4 regions of the Afifella sp. H1R genome follow, and region 4 is predicted to be linked to each of the others. Evidence: predicted binding sites of a transcription regulator. Region 4 holds the regulator's gene; each other region holds the start of a gene.
What was found. The regulator LexA, encoded in region 4, represses DNA repair genes until DNA is damaged. The targets are predictions, from matches to a motif close to TGTTCNNNNTGTGTTCNG.
Positions count from the first base shown of each region.

Region 1: a site for LexA is predicted at 1,902-1,919, ahead of L0F51_RS19665 (SprT-like domain-containing protein). Genes of this name have one in related genera too.
Region 2: a site for LexA is predicted at 2,673-2,690, ahead of L0F51_RS04460 (single-stranded DNA-binding protein). Genes of this name have one in related genera too.
Region 3: a site for LexA is predicted at 2,524-2,541, ahead of L0F51_RS13270 (ImuA family protein). Genes of this name have one in related genera too.

Region 1 is NZ_JAKEDY010000005.1:2,331-6,538, reverse strand. Features, by position in the region: gene L0F51_RS19675 (chromosome partitioning protein ParB) at 43-372, opposite strand; gene L0F51_RS19670 (AAA family ATPase) at 369-1,028, opposite strand; gene L0F51_RS19665 (SprT-like domain-containing protein) at 1,103-1,900, opposite strand; gene L0F51_RS19660 (helix-turn-helix domain-containing protein) at 2,003-2,584, opposite strand; gene L0F51_RS19655 (CopG family transcriptional regulator) at 2,905-3,039, opposite strand; gene L0F51_RS19650 (recombinase family protein) at 3,451-3,996, shown strand; gene L0F51_RS19645 (WGR domain-containing protein) at 3,993-4,208, shown strand, end outside.
Region 2 is NZ_JAKEDY010000001.1:946,422-950,629, reverse strand. Features, by position in the region: gene L0F51_RS04470 (cation diffusion facilitator family transporter) at 1-688, shown strand, start outside; gene L0F51_RS04465 (cytochrome-c peroxidase) at 913-1,977, shown strand; gene L0F51_RS04460 (single-stranded DNA-binding protein) at 2,075-2,560, opposite strand; gene L0F51_RS04455 (VOC family protein) at 2,731-3,156, shown strand; gene uvrA (excinuclease ABC subunit UvrA) at 3,274-4,208, shown strand, end outside.
Region 3 is NZ_JAKEDY010000002.1:348,829-353,036, forward strand. Features, by position in the region: gene L0F51_RS13260 (autotransporter domain-containing protein) at 1-371, shown strand, start outside; gene L0F51_RS13265 (bifunctional diguanylate cyclase/phosphodiesterase) at 452-2,239, opposite strand; gene L0F51_RS13270 (ImuA family protein) at 2,555-3,427, shown strand; gene L0F51_RS13275 (DNA polymerase Y family protein) at 3,348-4,208, shown strand, end outside.
Region 4 is NZ_JAKEDY010000001.1:649,953-654,160, forward strand. Features, by position in the region: gene L0F51_RS02950 (ComEC/Rec2 family competence protein) at 1-1,432, shown strand, start outside; gene lexA (transcriptional repressor LexA) at 1,461-2,174, opposite strand; gene glp (gephyrin-like molybdotransferase Glp) at 2,276-3,481, opposite strand; gene moaC (cyclic pyranopterin monophosphate synthase MoaC) at 3,478-3,960, opposite strand; gene trpC (indole-3-glycerol phosphate synthase TrpC) at 3,957-4,208, opposite strand, start outside.

The DNA of each region.
Region 1 (4,208 bases), on a different contig from region 4:
TATCGTTTTGGGAATCATGCTTACATGAAAGCATGGTTTCTCCTACTCGCCGCCCTCTCGAACGACCGGGAAATTGTATTTGGCGAAAAGCAGGTTCAACGCCTCGGCCACAAGCCGTTCCTGCGGAATCCGTTTGCCCTGCGGATCGCGCGTTCGGAAGCTGAGTTCTTCCAGCGTCTCCCAATAGACCGGCGGCAGGTAGTGCGTCTTGGCCGTCTTGTTCGCCCGCGAAGGCGCAACATAGCTTCCGGCGGGCTGAGGGCTACGGGCGCGGCGCTTCGGCTCGGCCGGCGTCTCGGGAGCTGCCGGCGTGGGAGCCGGCTGTTCTCCGGCCTTGATGGCGGTCGCCAGGAGGGAGGGCTTGCGGCTCATGCTTTCATCCTTTCATGATTACCTGCAACCATGCTTGCCTGCTCTGAAAGGAAGGTGAACAGGCCGGCGACTTCCTGGGCGGCACGTCCCTGCGGTTCCAGTTCTTGCGGCGTCTGCCCCAAGGCCGGTGCGTCCTCGTAGGCTTTCAGGCGTGAAAGGTGGATGGGGGCGACCGGCACGTTGAACCGCTCCGTGATTGCGGCGGCATCATCGCCCGCCCTGCCCCCGGCGTTTGGATGCACGAGATTCAGCACCACGAAGGCCGGCGGATTGCCCGCCATGTCGAGAAGCCGCTTTAGCGGCTCCAAGGTGTCGATCGCGAATATTTGCGCCTGCGTCGGGATCAACACCATGTCGGCATGCTTGGCCGCTTCGGTCGAGGCGCTGTCCATCTTGCCGGGCGTGTCGATGAACACCCAATCCATGCCAAGGCCGCGATAGGCGTCGAGCGAGCGCCGGATAGCCCCCGGCTGGATCGAGGCGACGTCCGGACCATCGCCTTCTCGCCTGTCAAACCAGTTGACGGCGTTCGTCTGCGGGTCGAGGTCGAGCAGAGCCGATTTCTTCCCGGCCAGGTGCGCCGCGACCGCAAGCGCCGTCGCGATCGTCGTCTTGCCGGTCCCGCCCTTCTGAGTGCAGAAAGCGACTGTAATCATGCTTGCATCCTTTCATGCAAAGAAGCCTACACGCTTGCCTGCAAACATGAAAGCATGTCTGCATTGATGCGAGGTTAAGGCTCCGAATCCTCGTCGGCTGCCATGGGCTCGTCACACTCGCCGCAAACCAGGCGCACCCCCGGTTTCGCCCAGGCGTGCAGCTCGCAGCTCGGGCAGGTGTAGCGGGTCTTGCTGGCCGACTTCGCCTTGCGCTTCTTCCGCGCCTCGGCGTCGTCCCAAAGCTCGACATAGAGGGCCGAGAAGTCAGGTTGCGCGGCCAGCTCGGAGAAGGCGCAGACGTAGGGACCGCCCTCGATGATGTAATGGCTGCACGACTGGCCGGTCTCCTTGCCGCCCGGCTGGCCGGTATCAGAGGGGTGCAGGCCGATCGCGTGCATCTTCGCCGCCCATTCCTTGTTGTGGTAGCCCGCGCGCGACGGCTTGCCGAAATGATGCTGCCAAAGGTGCGCCATCTCATGGGCGAGGGTGGAAAGGCTCTGCTCGTCGGTGCGGCTTTTGAAATGCGACGGGTTTAGCGCAATCTCGTCGGTGATCTCCGTGCCGTCCTTTGATCCGAACCGGCCGCCGGCGAAATAGCCATAGGCTTTGTTCTTGCGCTGCAAGGTCACGAGGCAGGGCGGCAACTCGCCACCGAACAGCCGATCGTTGAAGAAATCGAATGCCCGATTCAGCGCGGCATAGGTTCTCGCGGTCGGATTGGCGGGGGACATGACGGCCTTTTGTGTATCGTACGAAACAAAAATCGCATATTTCATGCTGTCATGCAAGCATAATTGCATGCTTTCATGTTGAGCGCCGCCCTTGCCGCCCGCTCCCTCTCGAAAGCCATAGGACGATGGCCGCAGGCGCACGCGTTGCGGTTTTGTTGTGAGGGTTCCGCTTCCCGGCCCGCACTTAACGCGGGCCGGAACCGCCGCAGGGCCGCGAAGCGGGCCGGTGCGCGGCGTCCGAATCTATCTTTCTGGCATAGATAAAGAATGAGATGGGGATTCAGTCTGCTTGGCGGACTCACGCTTTTTCACTGATTTTCCAAGGGCGGCGAGAGCCCGCCCAAGGGGTGTGTCGCCCAGCTCGAACAAAGCCAGCTCGTCGGGCGGTAGAGCATCCTTGTGGGCTTGCAGCTCGGCCGCGCGAACCTCCTGGGCGTGATCGTGATCGTCCGGCGGGGGAGGGGCCTCGCCCATGCGCCCGAGGAGCCGCAGCGCGCGCGGCGGCAGCGACAAGCGATAGGCATTGCTGGTCTGCTGCACCTGCGGGCCTCGCCCCTCGTTCCCGGTCGGCATGTAGCGCCTGAGCCAGTCGAGGAAGCCATGCATGCGCAGGTTCTTCAGCGCCCGCACCACGGCGTCACGCGACCGCTTCAGGTAGCGCATCAGCGTGTCGATCGACGGCTCCAGCCGCCCCGTCCGGAAGTCGACCAGGTTGCCCAGCAGCTCCACCAGCTCGATCGCCACGGCGCCGAGTGGCCCGTTGCGCTCTCCCGGCCGACGCGCGGCCAGCTCGTAACGCCGCGCGGCCAGGAGGATCTTGCGCACTTCCCGGCGATCGGTCCGCCGCCAGAACACACCCTCGCATCGCCCCGCGGCACGGCTTTGCCGTCGAACGGGCGTGCGCGCCCGTCCGGTCGGCGCTCCTGCGAACGCCGCCCCAATTCTTTCAAACATCGTCTTTCGTCCTCCGTCCTGGAGGGCATCTGTGGACGGCGGACAAAGCTTCCCCGTTCCCGGCAAGACTCTTCTTGCCGGGCGGATCGCGCTCGACTATGTTGGGAGCCTGGTTCTAGGAGCTGCCCAACAAAGCCGGTTCCATCATCCGAAAGGCGCTCGATCGCGGCAAACGATCGGGCGCTTTTCGCTTATGCCCTCTGCTGCTGCTCGATATAGAACCTCAAAGCTTCCTCGATGATCGGCGCGCGCGCTGACGCGCCCCGCTGCTCCTTGATCCGGTCGATCGCTGCGACCAGTTCACTCGGAACATAGATGTTGAGCAAGGCGCGTCCGGCCGCGAGCTGCCGCTCTCTGTGAGCGATAACTCTCTTTCGGGTGCTCTCCGGGTCCGCGCGTCGACTCATGTGTTAAATGTAACGCTGAGTTTTCTGATTCTGCAATCCCCTCAATCAAAACCGCTGAAATCGTGGGGTCTGGCCACTGCTGCCCGTCCTGCCGGCTTCGCGAACCGGCGCGACTCAGGGCACTGGCCGACAGGCAAGGCACAATGCTTACTTGCAATCATGTAAGCATCGGCCCCGGCCGCCCCCTGTATCTCATCGGATCAGCCGGCGGAACCCCGACCCTCCGAGGCTCACTGCGAGATATGCACAACTCAGGAATTCTGCATCAAACCCACCTTCCTGAGATCATTTCGCTTTTTTGATGCGGATATCTGATGCACAATAGCTGGCATGATCTACGGCTATGCGCGCGTCTCCACTAGCGGCCAGGACCTCGCCAACCAGCTCGCCCAGCTCAAGGCCGCCGGCTGCGAGATGGTGTTCCGTGAGAAGATCAGCGGCTTCACGATCGAGCGGCCGCAGCTCAAGCGCGCGATCGGCAAGCTTGAACCTGGCGACGTGCTTATGGTCGCCGCCGTCGACCGCTTGGCGCGCGACACGCGCGACCTCCTCAACATCCTGCATGAGGTGAGAGAAGCCGGCGCCGGCTTCCGTTCGCTCGCCGAGCCGATCGTGGACACCACGTCCGAGCTGGCCGACATCGTGATTGCCGTGCTCGGGATCGCCGCGAAATGGGAGCGCGGCCGCATCCGCGAGCGCACCGCCGCCGGGCGCGCCAGGGCCAGGGAACAGGGGGTGAAGTTCGGCCGCAAGCCCAAGCTCACGCCGCACCAGCAGCGCGAGGCGTTGGAACGCATCCTCGCCGGCGAGCCGCAGCGCGCCGTGGCCCGCTCCTACAATGTCAGCCAGAGCACCATTTCAAGGCTCACCCCATGATCGCAGCCTTCTCGGCCTATCTCGAAGCCTGCGACCCAGAGCGCAACCGCTGGCGCTCCTACCACGTCGAGGCGGGCCGGGATCTCCTCGGCGATTGGCTGGTCGAGGTGACGTTCGGCCGGATCGGCGCGCGCGGCCGCACTGTGCGCTATGTCACCGACGACGAGCTGGCGGCGCGTCGTCTCGTTCGGACTTGCCTTCGCCGGCGTGCT
Region 2 (4,208 bases), 300 kb from region 4:
TGGCGTCTCCGTCTATGAGGGCGTGCACAAGATCGCCGACGCCAATGAGATCACGTCTCCGTTCGTCAATTACATCGTTCTGTCGCTGGCGATCGTGTTCGAAGGTGCGTCGTGGACCGTTGCCTACCGTGAATTTCGCAACCAGAGGAACGAAGGGCACAATTTCTTCGAGGCCGTTCGGCATTCCAAGGATCCCACCGTCTTCACGGTGCTTTACGAAGATACTGCCGCCCTCCTCGGTCTCGTCGTCGCGTTGATCGGCGTGTTCCTCGCCAGCTATCTCGATCTTCCGTGGCTCGATGGGGCCGCCTCGATCGGGATCGGCATCATTCTTGGCACCACCGCAATCCTTCTCGCGATCGAGACCAAAGGCCTCTTGATCGGGGAATCGGCGGCACCGGAAACGGTCGCTGCGGTGCGCGAGATCGTCGAGGGAGAGGAGGGCGTGCGTGCGCTGAACGAACTCAGGACATTGCACCGCGGGCCCAATGACATCCTGCTGGCGCTCTCGGTCGACTTTGAGGACGATATGCCGGCCGGGCGCGTCGAAGCCGCCATCACGCGTCTGGAAAAGGCCATCAAGGCACGCATTCCGACGATCCGCCGTCTCTTCATCGAGGTGCAATCTGCAGGGGATCACAAAATCGCGGTGGAAGAAGAACGCCGGAGCGGCGCTGCGTCCCACTGAGGCGAGAAGCGGCCAGATGCGACAGAATAGCGAGCTTACCTTAGAATTGATCTAAGTCAAAAGTAGCCCATCCCCCGCTGCTAGAGTTGGCCCGCGACCTGAGGCAGCGATCTGGGTCGCGGGCCTTGAACGCCAAAAGCCACGAGCCGACCCGACGGTCGCCGGTCGTGCTCGCCTTGACGTCTCATATCCCGTGGCTCTCTCGCAAATGAATGGAGAGCGCGATGACACGTTTGCTGGTCTCGCTCCTACTTACGGCCGGGCTAGGCACTGCGGCCTATGCTGCGGACGACCAGAAATTGATGGAAGACGCCAACGGCTTCTTCGATCCGATTCCGACGATGGTGCAGGCCCCCGAAAACAACGCCATCACCCGCGAGAAGGTCGAACTCGGCAAGATGCTGTATTTCGATCCGCGGTTGTCTTCTTCTCACCTTCTGAGCTGCAACACCTGCCACAATCTCGGCCTGGCCGGGACGGACCTGCAGCCGACTTCTGTCGGACACGGCTGGCAGCGCGGGCCCCGCAATGCGCCGACGGTTCTCAATTCCGTCTTCAACATCGCCCAGTTCTGGGACGGACGGGCGGAAGATCTGAAAGCGCAAGCCGTCGGGCCGATGCAGGCGGCGGTGGAGATGAACTCCACCCCTGATGAGGTGGTTGCGGTTCTGAACAGCATGCCTGAGTACAAGGATCGCTTCGACGTCGTGTTTTCGGGCGACGAGGATCCGATCACTCTCGACAATGTCGCAAAGGCGATCGAGGCCTTTGAGGTGACGCTGGTGACGCCGGCTTCCCGCTTCGATCAATTCCTCGACGGCAACGCGAATGCCCTGAACGACAAGGAGAAGCACGGTCTCTCCTTGTTCATGGATAAGGGCTGCGTGTCCTGCCATTCCGGCGTGAATGTCGGTGGTCAGGATTATTTCCCGTTCGGCGTCGTGGAAAAGCCGGGTGCGGACATCCTTCCGCCGGACGACAAGGGCCGCTTTGCGGTGACGCATACGGCAACGGATGAATATGTCTTCCGTGCCGGCACATTGCGGAATATCGCGCTGACCGCGCCTTATTTCCACAGTGGCCAGGTCTGGAGCCTGCGTCAGGCGGTGCAGGTGATGGCGACGGCCCAGCTTGGCACGGAGCTCACCGAGGATGAGGTCGATTCGATGGTGGCGTTCCTGCACACGCTGACGGGCGAGCAGCCGCAGGTCGATTATCCGATCCTGCCGGCGAGCACGGACGAGACCCCGCGTCCGGTGCTGACCGTTCCGGGACAGGAAAACAACTGAGCCAAACGTTTTCCGAAAGGCCCAACCCTGGGCACATGAGCGAAGGGCCGCGTGAGCGGCCCTTCATTTTGTCTGCTGTTTCTCTGCCGACCCGAAATCAGAACGGGATTTCGTCGTCGAGGTCGTCCTTGAAGGAGCCGCGGCCACCTTCCATCGGACCGGAGGAGCCGAAATCCGAACGTCCGCCCCGGTCTGACGGGGGGGCGTCATAGCTGCCACCGCCGCCGCCGGCACGCGTGTCGAGCATGGTGAGGGCCGAATTGAAGCCCTGCAACACGACCTCGGTCGTGAAGCGTTTCTGGCCCGACTGGTCTTCCCATTCGCGCGTCTGCAGCTGGCCTTCGAGATAGACCTTCGAGCCCTTCCGCAGATATTGCTCGGCGATCTTTGCCAGACCTTCGTTGAAGATCACCACGCGGTGCCATTCGGTGCGCTCGCGCCGTTCTCCGGAATTGCGGTCGCGCCAGCTCTCAGACGTCGCGATCCGCAGATTGACCACCGGACGGCCATCGTTCAGGCGCCGGATTTCGGGATCGGCCCCGAGATTGCCGATCAAGATGACTTTGTTGACGCTGCCGGCCATGAAATTCTCCCTGGTTTCTGGAGCCGCCGAGAGCGGCCAAAGGTTGCCCCTTTTCACTCAAGCGCCGCCGAACTGTAAACGGGCCCCTGCAAAGACGCTTGCCGCGGAATGTCGTTCACTGTATGTTCCTTGCCGGTATCACGCAAGATCATCGGACGAGGGGCGAGCCTATGGAACAGAGACTGAGTGTCGTGACGCTGGGCGTTGTCGACCTGTCACGCGCGCGGCAGTTTTATGAAGATGGGCTCGGCTGGCAACGTGCGAATGCCCACGAGGAAGTGGTGTTCTATGATCTGAACGGTTTTGTTCTGGCGCTCTATCCGCGGACGTCGCTGGCGGCCGATGCCAAAGTCGACCCGGACGGGTCCGGATTTTCGGGCATCACGCTGGCCTTCAATGCGAGAAGTCGCGAAGAGGTCGACGTCGTCTTGAAGGAGGCGGAGGCGGCGGGAGCCGAGGTCGTCAAAACGGCCGAGGAAGTCTTCTGGGGCGGATATTCGGGCTATTTTGCCGATCCCGACGGGCATTTGTGGGAGGTTGCGCACAACCCGTTTTGGGCAATCGACGCAGATGGGCGTGTCCTTCTTGGCGCATGATCGGCGTCTGAGAGCGCACATATCGCGAAGCGGGAAAGACGGGGTTTTTCCATCACTCCGGCTGCACTAAATAAGCATCGGGCGAGCCAGCCCGCATCACCATCCTCCGGAACGGCCATGACGGATCCGCAAAAGACGCTCTCCGTGCGGGGCGCGCGCGAACACAATCTCAAAAACGTCGATCTCGATCTGCCGCGAGACAGTCTGATCGTGATGACGGGCCTTTCTGGCTCGGGCAAATCCTCGCTCGCCTTCGATACCATCTATGCCGAGGGACAGCGGCGCTATGTCGAGTCGCTGTCGGCTTATGCGCGCCAGTTTCTGGAGATGATGCAAAAGCCGGACGTCGACCAGATCGATGGCCTGTCACCGGCAATTTCGATCGAGCAGAAGACGACGTCGCGCAACCCCCGTTCCACCGTCGGCACGGTGACGGAAATCTACGATTATATGCGGCTCTTGTTTGCGCGCGTCGGTGTTCCTTATTCGCCGGCGACGGGTTTGCCGATCGAAAGCCAGACGGTCAGCCAGATGGTCGATCGCATTCTGGCTTTGCCGGAGGGAACGCGGCTTTATCTGCTCGCGCCGGTGGTGCGTGGCCGCAAGGGCGAATTCCGCAAGGATCTCGCCGAATATATGAAACGTGGTTTTCAGCGCGCGCGGATCGACGGAACCTTCTATGAGATCGCCGAGGCGCCGGCGCTCGACAAGAAGCTGAAGCACGACGTCGATATCGTCGTCGATCGTGTCGTCGTGCGAGCGGATGCCGGAAGCCGGCTTGCCGATTCTCTGGAGACGGCTCTGCGACTAGCCGATGGCATCGCCGTCGCCGAGTTCGCGGATATGGGCGAAGGTGGCAAGCCGCCGGCACCGATCGTGTTTTCGGAAAAGTTCGCCTGTCCCGTCTCCGGCTTCACGATCCCCGAGATCGAGCCGCGGCTGTTTTCATTCAACAATCCCTTCGGCGCCTGTCCGACCTGCGACGGTCTCGGATCGGAACTGCGCATCGATCCCGATCTCGTGGTTCCCGATCCGCGCTTGAGCCTGCGCAA
Region 3 (4,208 bases), on a different contig from region 4:
TTTCGGAGACGGGAGACGTGGCAGGGCTTGCCGGAGATCTGGAAAGCCAGAACCTCCTCTTCTCCACGCTCGGCCTGCGCGCCTCGAGCTTCTTCACGCTTCCCGGGGGCCGGCTTGCCGTTGTCGCCGGACATGCCGGCTGGCGCCATGCGGAGGGCGACCTCGCACCCGCCGCCAAACTCCGCTTCGTGGCCGGCGGTCCGAGCTTTGCGACGCAAGCCGCGCCGGTTGCCGCCGACGCGGCGCTTCTCGGCGCCTCGCTCTCCGTCGCGGTCGCCGAAATGGCGATGCTGTCCTTCTCCTACGACGGCGAGTTCGCCGCCGAAGGCCGCCGCCACGATTTCAACGGCAGTTTTTCGATGCGGTTTTAAAGAGGGGCGTTTCTGCCGAACGTTCTTGCCGGGCGTTCCTGGGGGAACCGGCCAGGGCGCCAGCGGCATCGGCGCAGCCCTCAGGCGGCGTATCCCTCCAGCCGCTCCGCCGCATGGCCTTTGAGCCAATCGGCGAACGCCTCCGGCGGCAGGGGGCGGGAAAACAGATAGCCCTGGCCTTCATGGCAGCCCGCTTCGATCAGAAAATCGGCGACATCCTGCGTCTCCACGCCTTCCGCCACCACCCGGTAGCCGAGCGCACCGGCCATATGAATGAGGCTCTGCACCAGAGTGGACCCCCGGCTTCCCGGCTCCAGCTCGCGGATGAACGTCTGGTCGATCTTGATGATGTCGGCCGGGAAATCGTGCAGATAGGAGAAGGTCGAATAGCCGGTGCCGAAATCGTCGATGGCGCAGACGACGCCGAGCTCGCGGATGTCGGTCAGGTTCTTCACCACACGGCGGCGGTTGGAGATGAAGGTGCTCTCGGTGAACTCGATCTCCAGGCACGACGCCGGCACGCCGTTCTCGGCAAGCACGCCGGCGAGACGGAGACCGAACTCCTCCTCTTCCAGATTGGCGGCTGAGACGTTGATGGAAACGCGCAGATCGTAGCCTTCGTCGCGCCAGGCGCGCAGCTGGGCGATGGCCCGGGACTTCACCCACGAGGTGAGCGGACGCATGAGGTCGGTCTGTTCGGCGAGCGGAATGAATTCGGCCGGGGACACGGACCCGTATTCGGGGTGCTGCCAGCGCAGCAACGCCTCGGCGCCATAACACCGGCCGGTCTTCAGATCGATGCGCGGCTGGTAGACGAGCGACAGCTCCCCGTCACCGCCCCTCTCCAGAAGCTCGCGCAAGGCGGCGATCAAGGCATAGCGGCGTTTGTGCTCTTCGTCGGTCGCGGCCGAGTAGATGCCGACGATGCGGTCGGTTTCGCGGGCATCCTGCGCGGCGTGATGGGCGGCGCGCAGAACGTCGCCGGCCTTGACCTCGCCGAGGAGGAAAGGGGCGATGCCGCAGGCCATGTGGCTCAGGCTCGCAGCCCCCCTGCCGCGGCTGAAATCGACGAGCATGTTGAGCCGCTTGACGAGTTCGCCCTCGACCCTTTCTTCGTCCGCATCGCCGATCACGGCGAGAAGCTGGGCTCCGCCCACGTGATAGACCGTATGGCCCTCGACCTTCAGATTGCGCACGGCATCGACGGACAGGCGCATCAGATCGTCGAGATAGGTCGGCCCCAGAACCCGCAGCGCCTGGACGATCTGGTTCGGCGGCGCGAGATCGAGAAGGATCGCCAGCCGCCGCTCGCCGGCAAAATCGCGCGCCATGTCCTCGAGATTCTCGGTGAATTGCTGGCGGTTGGGCAGGCCGCTCACCGGGTCGATGCGGCCGAAGGCATGCTGCAGCTCGATCTGGGTCATGACCATGGCGGCGAGGTCGCGCAGCGCCTTTTCGTCGTCCTCAGCGATCTCACGGGGAACCGTGTCGAGGACGCACATGGAGCCGAGCGTCAAGCCCTCTTCGGTGACGAGCGGCGCGCCGGCATAAAAGCGCACGCCGTTTTCGACGAGCACGCTCTTGTTGAAGCGCGGATCCTCGGCGAGATCGGGGACGACGAGCACGTCGCCCGAGCGCGTCACCTCGGCACAAGGGGCATGCTCGCGCGGAATCTGGGGGCCACAGCCGACCCGCGACTTGAACCATTGCCGATCGACATCGGTAAGAGAAACTGCCGAAATCGGGGTCTCGAAAAATTGCGCTGCAAGTCGGGTGATGCGGTCGAAGTTTTCGCTCGGCGCCGTGTCCAGAATATTGAGTTCACGAAGCGCTCGCAGACGCTCCTCTTCTTTTTCATCGGCAGCCATAATGATATTTTCTTCTACCCTCTGACCAATTGCGGTTTAATGGACCACATGCTGCAGAAGCGTTGTGTCAAATCGTCAGCGCTTGTCTGCATCTTCATCTCCGGGAACGTCTGGCGAATGGAATAGTTCATAGCCAGCTTCACATTCTCGTCATCTGAGCTTTTGCGAAGCTTTCCCGCAGGTCTGCCGCGACGAAATATTTTCCCGCCTCGCCTCCTCTCCCCCTCTTCACAGCGCCTCGCCACAGACGCGTCTTGACTCTCTTCGCCATCTCGGGAATCCATAAGAACAAAATAGGAACATGATCCCATCACAATGGTCGGAGCACAACACGACAAGGAGCCCGGCGCGGGCTGGCGCGCGGCCGTTCTCAAAGAGCTGCGCCGCGAAGTGGGCGCCCTGGAGGCCGGGGCCCGCCCGGATGCGCCGGCGCTCGCCTTCGAGGCGGAGGCGATTGATGCGCATCTGCCGGAGGGGGGATTGCGGCTTGGCGCCCTGCACGAGATCTGGGGCGGATCCGCCCTCCCGATCGACCGCCAGGCCCCTGAAGGGACGAACAAAACCGGAGCAGGCGGGATCGAAAAGATCGGCGGGAACGGCGGCGCGGAAGACATCGCCGCCGCCACCTTGTTTCTCGCCGGCCTCCTCGCCCGCCTCTCCGGTCCCGTTCTGTGGTGCCTCAAGGCCCGCGATCTTTTTACCCCGAGCCTTGCGGCCGCCGGTCTCGATCCGGACCGGGTGATCTATGCCGAGACCTGGCACGAGCGCGACGTGCTCGCCGCCATGGAAGAGGGGCTGCACCATGCGGGGCTTGCCGCCGTCGTCGGCGAGGTGGCGCGGCTCGGCCTCACCGCGTCGCGGCGCCTGCAGCTTGCCGCCGAAAGCGAGGGCGTGACGGCCTTCACGCTTCTGCGGCCGCATCGCCAGACGGGGGCGGAGCCGACGGCCGCCGCGACGCGCTGGCGGATCCGCTCCGCCCCCTCGCTGCCGCTGATGTCGTCGTCTTCTGCCGCCCATCCTGTCGCCGGCATCGGGCGCGGGCGCTGGCGTGTCGATCTCATGCGCTGCCGGGGCGCCGATCCGGTGAGCTTCATCACGGAGGCCTGCGATGGCACGGGTCGTCTCGGTGTATCTGCCCTTCTTCGCGACGGAGCGGATGCGCCTCACCTCGACCGATCTGCCGCCTGAGGCGCCGCTCGCCTTGACGACGCGCATCGGCGCCCAGCGCCTCGTCGCCGCCGTCGATGCGACCGCCCTGGCGCATGGGCTGAAGCCCGGCATGGCGGCGACGCAGGCGCAGCTCCTCCTGCCCGGTTTGACCTTGCGCGACTATGCACCGAAGGCGGACGCCCATGGCCTTGCGAAACTCGCCGCCTGGTGTCTTGCCCGCTACAGCCCCGTCGTGATGCCGTCCCCGCCGGACGGGCTCCTTCTCGATGTCACCGGCTGCACGCATCTTTTTGCGGCCAGGACAGGAGGGCAGCGCCGCAATCCGGACGAAGGCGAGAGCAACCTCCTCGCCGATCTCGCCGCCCGTCTCGCCCGCCGCGGTCTGACGGCAAGGCTGGCGCTTGCCGGAAGCGTCGGCGCCGCACATGCGCTCGCCCGCTTTGCCGCGGCCGACTGCACCCGCATTGCCGAAACGCAGAGCCTCAAAGGCGCGCTCGCTCCCTTGCCGGTGGAGGCCCTGCGTCTTTCGCCGGAGACGACGCAGGCTTTGCGCCGGCTCGGCTTCGAGCGCATCGGCGACCTCATCGGCGTCAAGCGCGCACCGATCACCCGCCGCTTCGGCCATGACGTGTTCCTGCGCCTCGACCAGGCGCTCGGCCTGTCGCGCGAGCCGCTCGTCCCCCTCATCCCGCCCGAGCTCGTCTCGGCAAGACTCTCCTTCGTGGAGCCGGTCATCACGGCGGAGGGGCTCGCCCAGGCGGTGGAGCGTCTCTGCGTGGATCTCGCCGCCGTCCTGGAG
Region 4 (4,208 bases):
GATCACCGACGCGGTGGCAGGTCCGCCCGCCGCAATCGCGGCAGCGCTTCTCGTCGGCGATCGCGGCAAGATCGCGGATGCGGACGTCGACGCTCTGCGGATCGCGGGGCTTGCGCATATTCTTGCGATTTCGGGCCTGCATATGATGCTGATCGCCGGCACGGCCTTCTGGCTCGTGCGGGCGGTGCTGGCGTTGTCGGAACATATGGCGCTCGTTCTCCCGATCCGAAAGATCGCAGCGGCCGTCGCGCTCGCCGTCGGCGCCTTCTATTTGTCGATCTCCGGCGGCAACGTGGCGACGATCCGCGCCTTCGTGATGCTTGCGGTCATGCTGACGGCCGTCTTTCTGGATCGTCCTGCTCTCTCGCTGCGCAACCTCGCGATTGCAGCTTTCGTGGTCGTCGCGCTCCAGCCTGAGAGTGTGCTCGAACCGGGCTTCCAGATGTCCTTTCTGGCCGTCGCCGCCTTGGTGGCGGCCTGGGAAGCCTGGCGCGACCGTCCGCGCCAGGATCTTGCTGAACCCGCCCGCGGGCTCTCGCGACTTCTCCGCAGGCCTGTCGTGGCGATCGGTGCGGTCGGCTTGACCACGCTCGTCGCCGGTCTCGCCACATCGCCGTTCGCGGCTTTCCATTTCGGACGGCTCGCGTCCTACTCGCTCCTCGGCAATCTCATTGCGATGCCGCTCGTCTCGCTCATCGTGATGCCGGCGGGGCTCATCAGCCTGATTGCGATGCCGTTCGGTCTGGAAACCGTGCCGTTGACCGTCATGGCCTGGGGCATCGATCTCGTCCTCGCTTCGGCGCATTTCGTGGCGTCATTGTCGGGCGCCACCGTTATCGTCCCGCCGTTTCCCGCGATCGCGCTCATTCTGATGTGCGGCGGGCTTCTGTGGCTCAGCCTCTGGCGATCGCAGCTGCGCCTCTACGGCGTCGCGCCACTCTTGCTGGGGGCGCTGCTTGCATGGCTTCTTGGCGCCAGGCCCGACCTTCTGGTGGATGAGGCGGGGAGGGCGGTTGCTGCCCGTGACGTCGCCGGACACCTCCAAATCGTTGGCGCGCGGCAAGGCTCTTTCCTTGACGATGTCTGGCGCGAGGGCGAGCCGGAGGCGGAAGCCGCGGGAACGTCAGGCTTTCGTTGCGACGCCGAAGCCTGCGTTCTGGAGATGCCCGAAGGACTGACCCTCTCGCGCGTCACCGATCCGGTGGCTTTTTCGGAAGATTGCCGCCGCGCCGAGATTATCGTCACGCAACTGCGCGCGCCGAGAGATTGCGCGGCGCGCATCGTCATCGACCGCTCCGCGCTCGCCACCCATGGAGCGCACGCGCTTTTTATGGAGAGCAAACACCCGGACGGTGTAGCTCCGCACCTTGAACTTCGCACATCACGCCCATCCATCCGGCGACCGTGGCAGGGGTCGCCGGCACTCAGATGACGTCGAGGCCAGAAAGGCTGAGAAGCGCTCAGTAGCGGCGCAAAAGCCCCACGAGGCGACCCTGGATGCGGACCCTGTCCGGACCGAAGATGCGGGTCTCGTAGGCGGGATTGGCAGCCTCGAGCGCAATCGATGCACCTTTGCGGCGCAGACGCTTCAAGGTCGCCTCTTCGTCGTCGATCAGCGCCACCACCACATCTCCGCTGTCGGCACTGTCCTGACGACGGATGACCACGGTGTCCCCGTCGAGAATGCCGGCCTCGATCATGGAATCGCCGCGCACCTCGAGCGCGAAATGCTCGCCCTTCGAAAGGAGGTCCGGCGGCACGATGATGGAATGGCTCTGGTTCTGAATGGCGGAGATCGGAACGCCGGCTGCAATCCGCCCCATGACCGGGACGCTCGCGCCTCGCTCACTCTCTTCGAACGCTTCTTCCTCAACGGGTTGTGGCGCCTTGCCGAGCCGGCCTTCGATCACGCTCGGCGTGAAGCCACGCTGCTGCGGTCGCCCGAAACTCGGATTGACCGCGTCGGGAAGGCGCAGAACTTCCAGCGCGCGTGCCCGATTCGGCAGCCGCTTGATGAAGCCACGCTCCTCCAGGGCGGTGATGAGGCGATGAATTCCGGATTTCGACTTCAGATCGAGCGCGTCCTTCATCTCGTCGAACGAGGGCGGCACGCCCGATTCCTTCAGTCTTTCATTGATGAAGAGCAGAAGCTCGAGCTGCTTCTTTGTCAGCATTGCCGTCCCCTCGCGATGCGAGTCGCGTCTCGTGTACAAATCACGAACGCACACTACCTGTTCATGGCGTGTTCCACAAGCCTTGGGGGCCGCGCGCGGGTTTACGAGAGGGCTTGCGCGAGATCGATGACGGCAACCACATCGCCCGTCCGGGCCGCCGGAGCAAAGGGAGGGCGAATGATGAGGGCGTCCGAACGGGCAAGCGTCGCAAGAAGAGACGAATCCTGCTCGTCAGCGACCGTGACGGCTGTCCGCCCCTGCCATTCGACGAAGCGCGCCCGCAGATATTGCTGGCGGTTGCCGACCTCGGGCAACGCTGCTGCAAGCGGCAACAGGCGCGTTGGCTCGTTGCCTTCGGCGCCCTGCATCGCCCCGATAAGAGGCTTCAGAAAGACGAGTGCGCAAATGAGGGCGGAGACGGGGTTTCCGGGCAGGCCGAGCACCCGGGTGCGCCCGAGCGTACCGAACATGACCGGTTTGCCCGGCCGCATGGCGACGCGCCAGAAATCGACCTTGAGACCTTGTTCGGCGAGCGCCGGTTGGACGAGATCGTGGTCGCCGACCGAGGCGCCGCCGATCACCACCAGGATATCGGCATCCGCCGCGCCTGCTGCAGCATTGGCAATCGCTTGTTTGTCGTCGACGGCGACGCCGAGATCCCGCGCGAGACCGCCGCAGGCGGAAACCATTGAGGCAATCGCCACGCCGTTCGAGGAGACGATCTGATCCGGTCCGGGTTCCTCTCCGGGTTCGACGAGTTCGTCTCCTGTCGAAAGGATGGCCACGATTGGCCTCTGGCGTACCGGAACGATTGCATGGTTCATCGCTGCGGCAAGCGCCGTTTCGCGCGTTCCGATCCGGCGTCCGGCATGAAGAAGCGTCTCGCCCTCCCGGAAGTCGAAGGCCGCGGCGCGTATGTGTCGGCCTGACGCCACCGGCTCCAGAACCTCGATGCGGTCGCCGTCGGCGCGGGCGTTTTCCTGAATGAGGATGGCATCGGCCCCGTCGGGGACAGGCGCTCCCGTGAAAATGCGAACCGTCTCGCCCGTCCCGAGCGTCCCGGCAAAATGGGAGCCCGCGCGTGCTTCGCCGATCTGGCGCAGCCATGCGCCTGAGGGCGTATCGTCAGCGCGTACGGCATAGCCATCCATCGCAGACGCACGGAACGGCGGTTGGTTACGTCTCGCTGCAAGATCGCGCGCAAGCACCCGGCCGCGTGCTTCCGTCAGGGGGACACTCTCTTCCCCGAGGCGCGTGACGCCTTTGAGCATACGGGCAACGGCATCCTCGACGGAAATCAGGCTCATGTGTCGAAACGCCAATCGCCGGAAGCGCCGCCGCTCTTCTCCTCCAGGCGAATATCGCCAATCGTCATGGCCCGGTCGACGGCCTTCGCCATGTCGTAGATGGTGAGACAGGCGACGGAAACCGCTGTGAGCGCTTCCATTTCGACCCCCGTCTTGGCATCCACACGTGCCATCGCCCGAACGCGGAGCCCGGGAAGCTTCTCGTCGGGCAGAATATCGACGGCGATCTTCGACAAAGCCAGAGGATGACAGAGCGGGATGAGATCGGAAGTGCGCTTGGCCGCCATCACGCCGGCAATACGCGCGGTCGCGATGACGTCGCCCTTCTTCATGTCCCCATCGCGAATGAGGCGCAGTGTCTCCGGCGCCATGCGAACGCTTCCGCTCGCGACGGCGATGCGCGTCGTCAGCGCCTTGTCTCCGACATCGACCATTTCCGCGCGCCCATCGTCGGAAAGATGGGTGAGGTGATCTTTCATCCGGTGGCCTGCGGAGCCGGTGAGGCGAGGAGCCGACGGGTTGCCTCGGTCACGTCCTCGGAGCGCATCAGGCTTTCGCCGACGAGGAAGGCGTGGATGCGGCAGGCTTTCAGGCGAGCGATATCCGCAGGCGAAAAAATACCGCTTTCTCCGACAATTAGCCGATCTTCCGGAATCAGTTTCGCAAGCCGTTCGGAGGTCGCCAGATCGGTGTGAAAACTGCGCAGATCCCGGTTGTTGATCCCGAT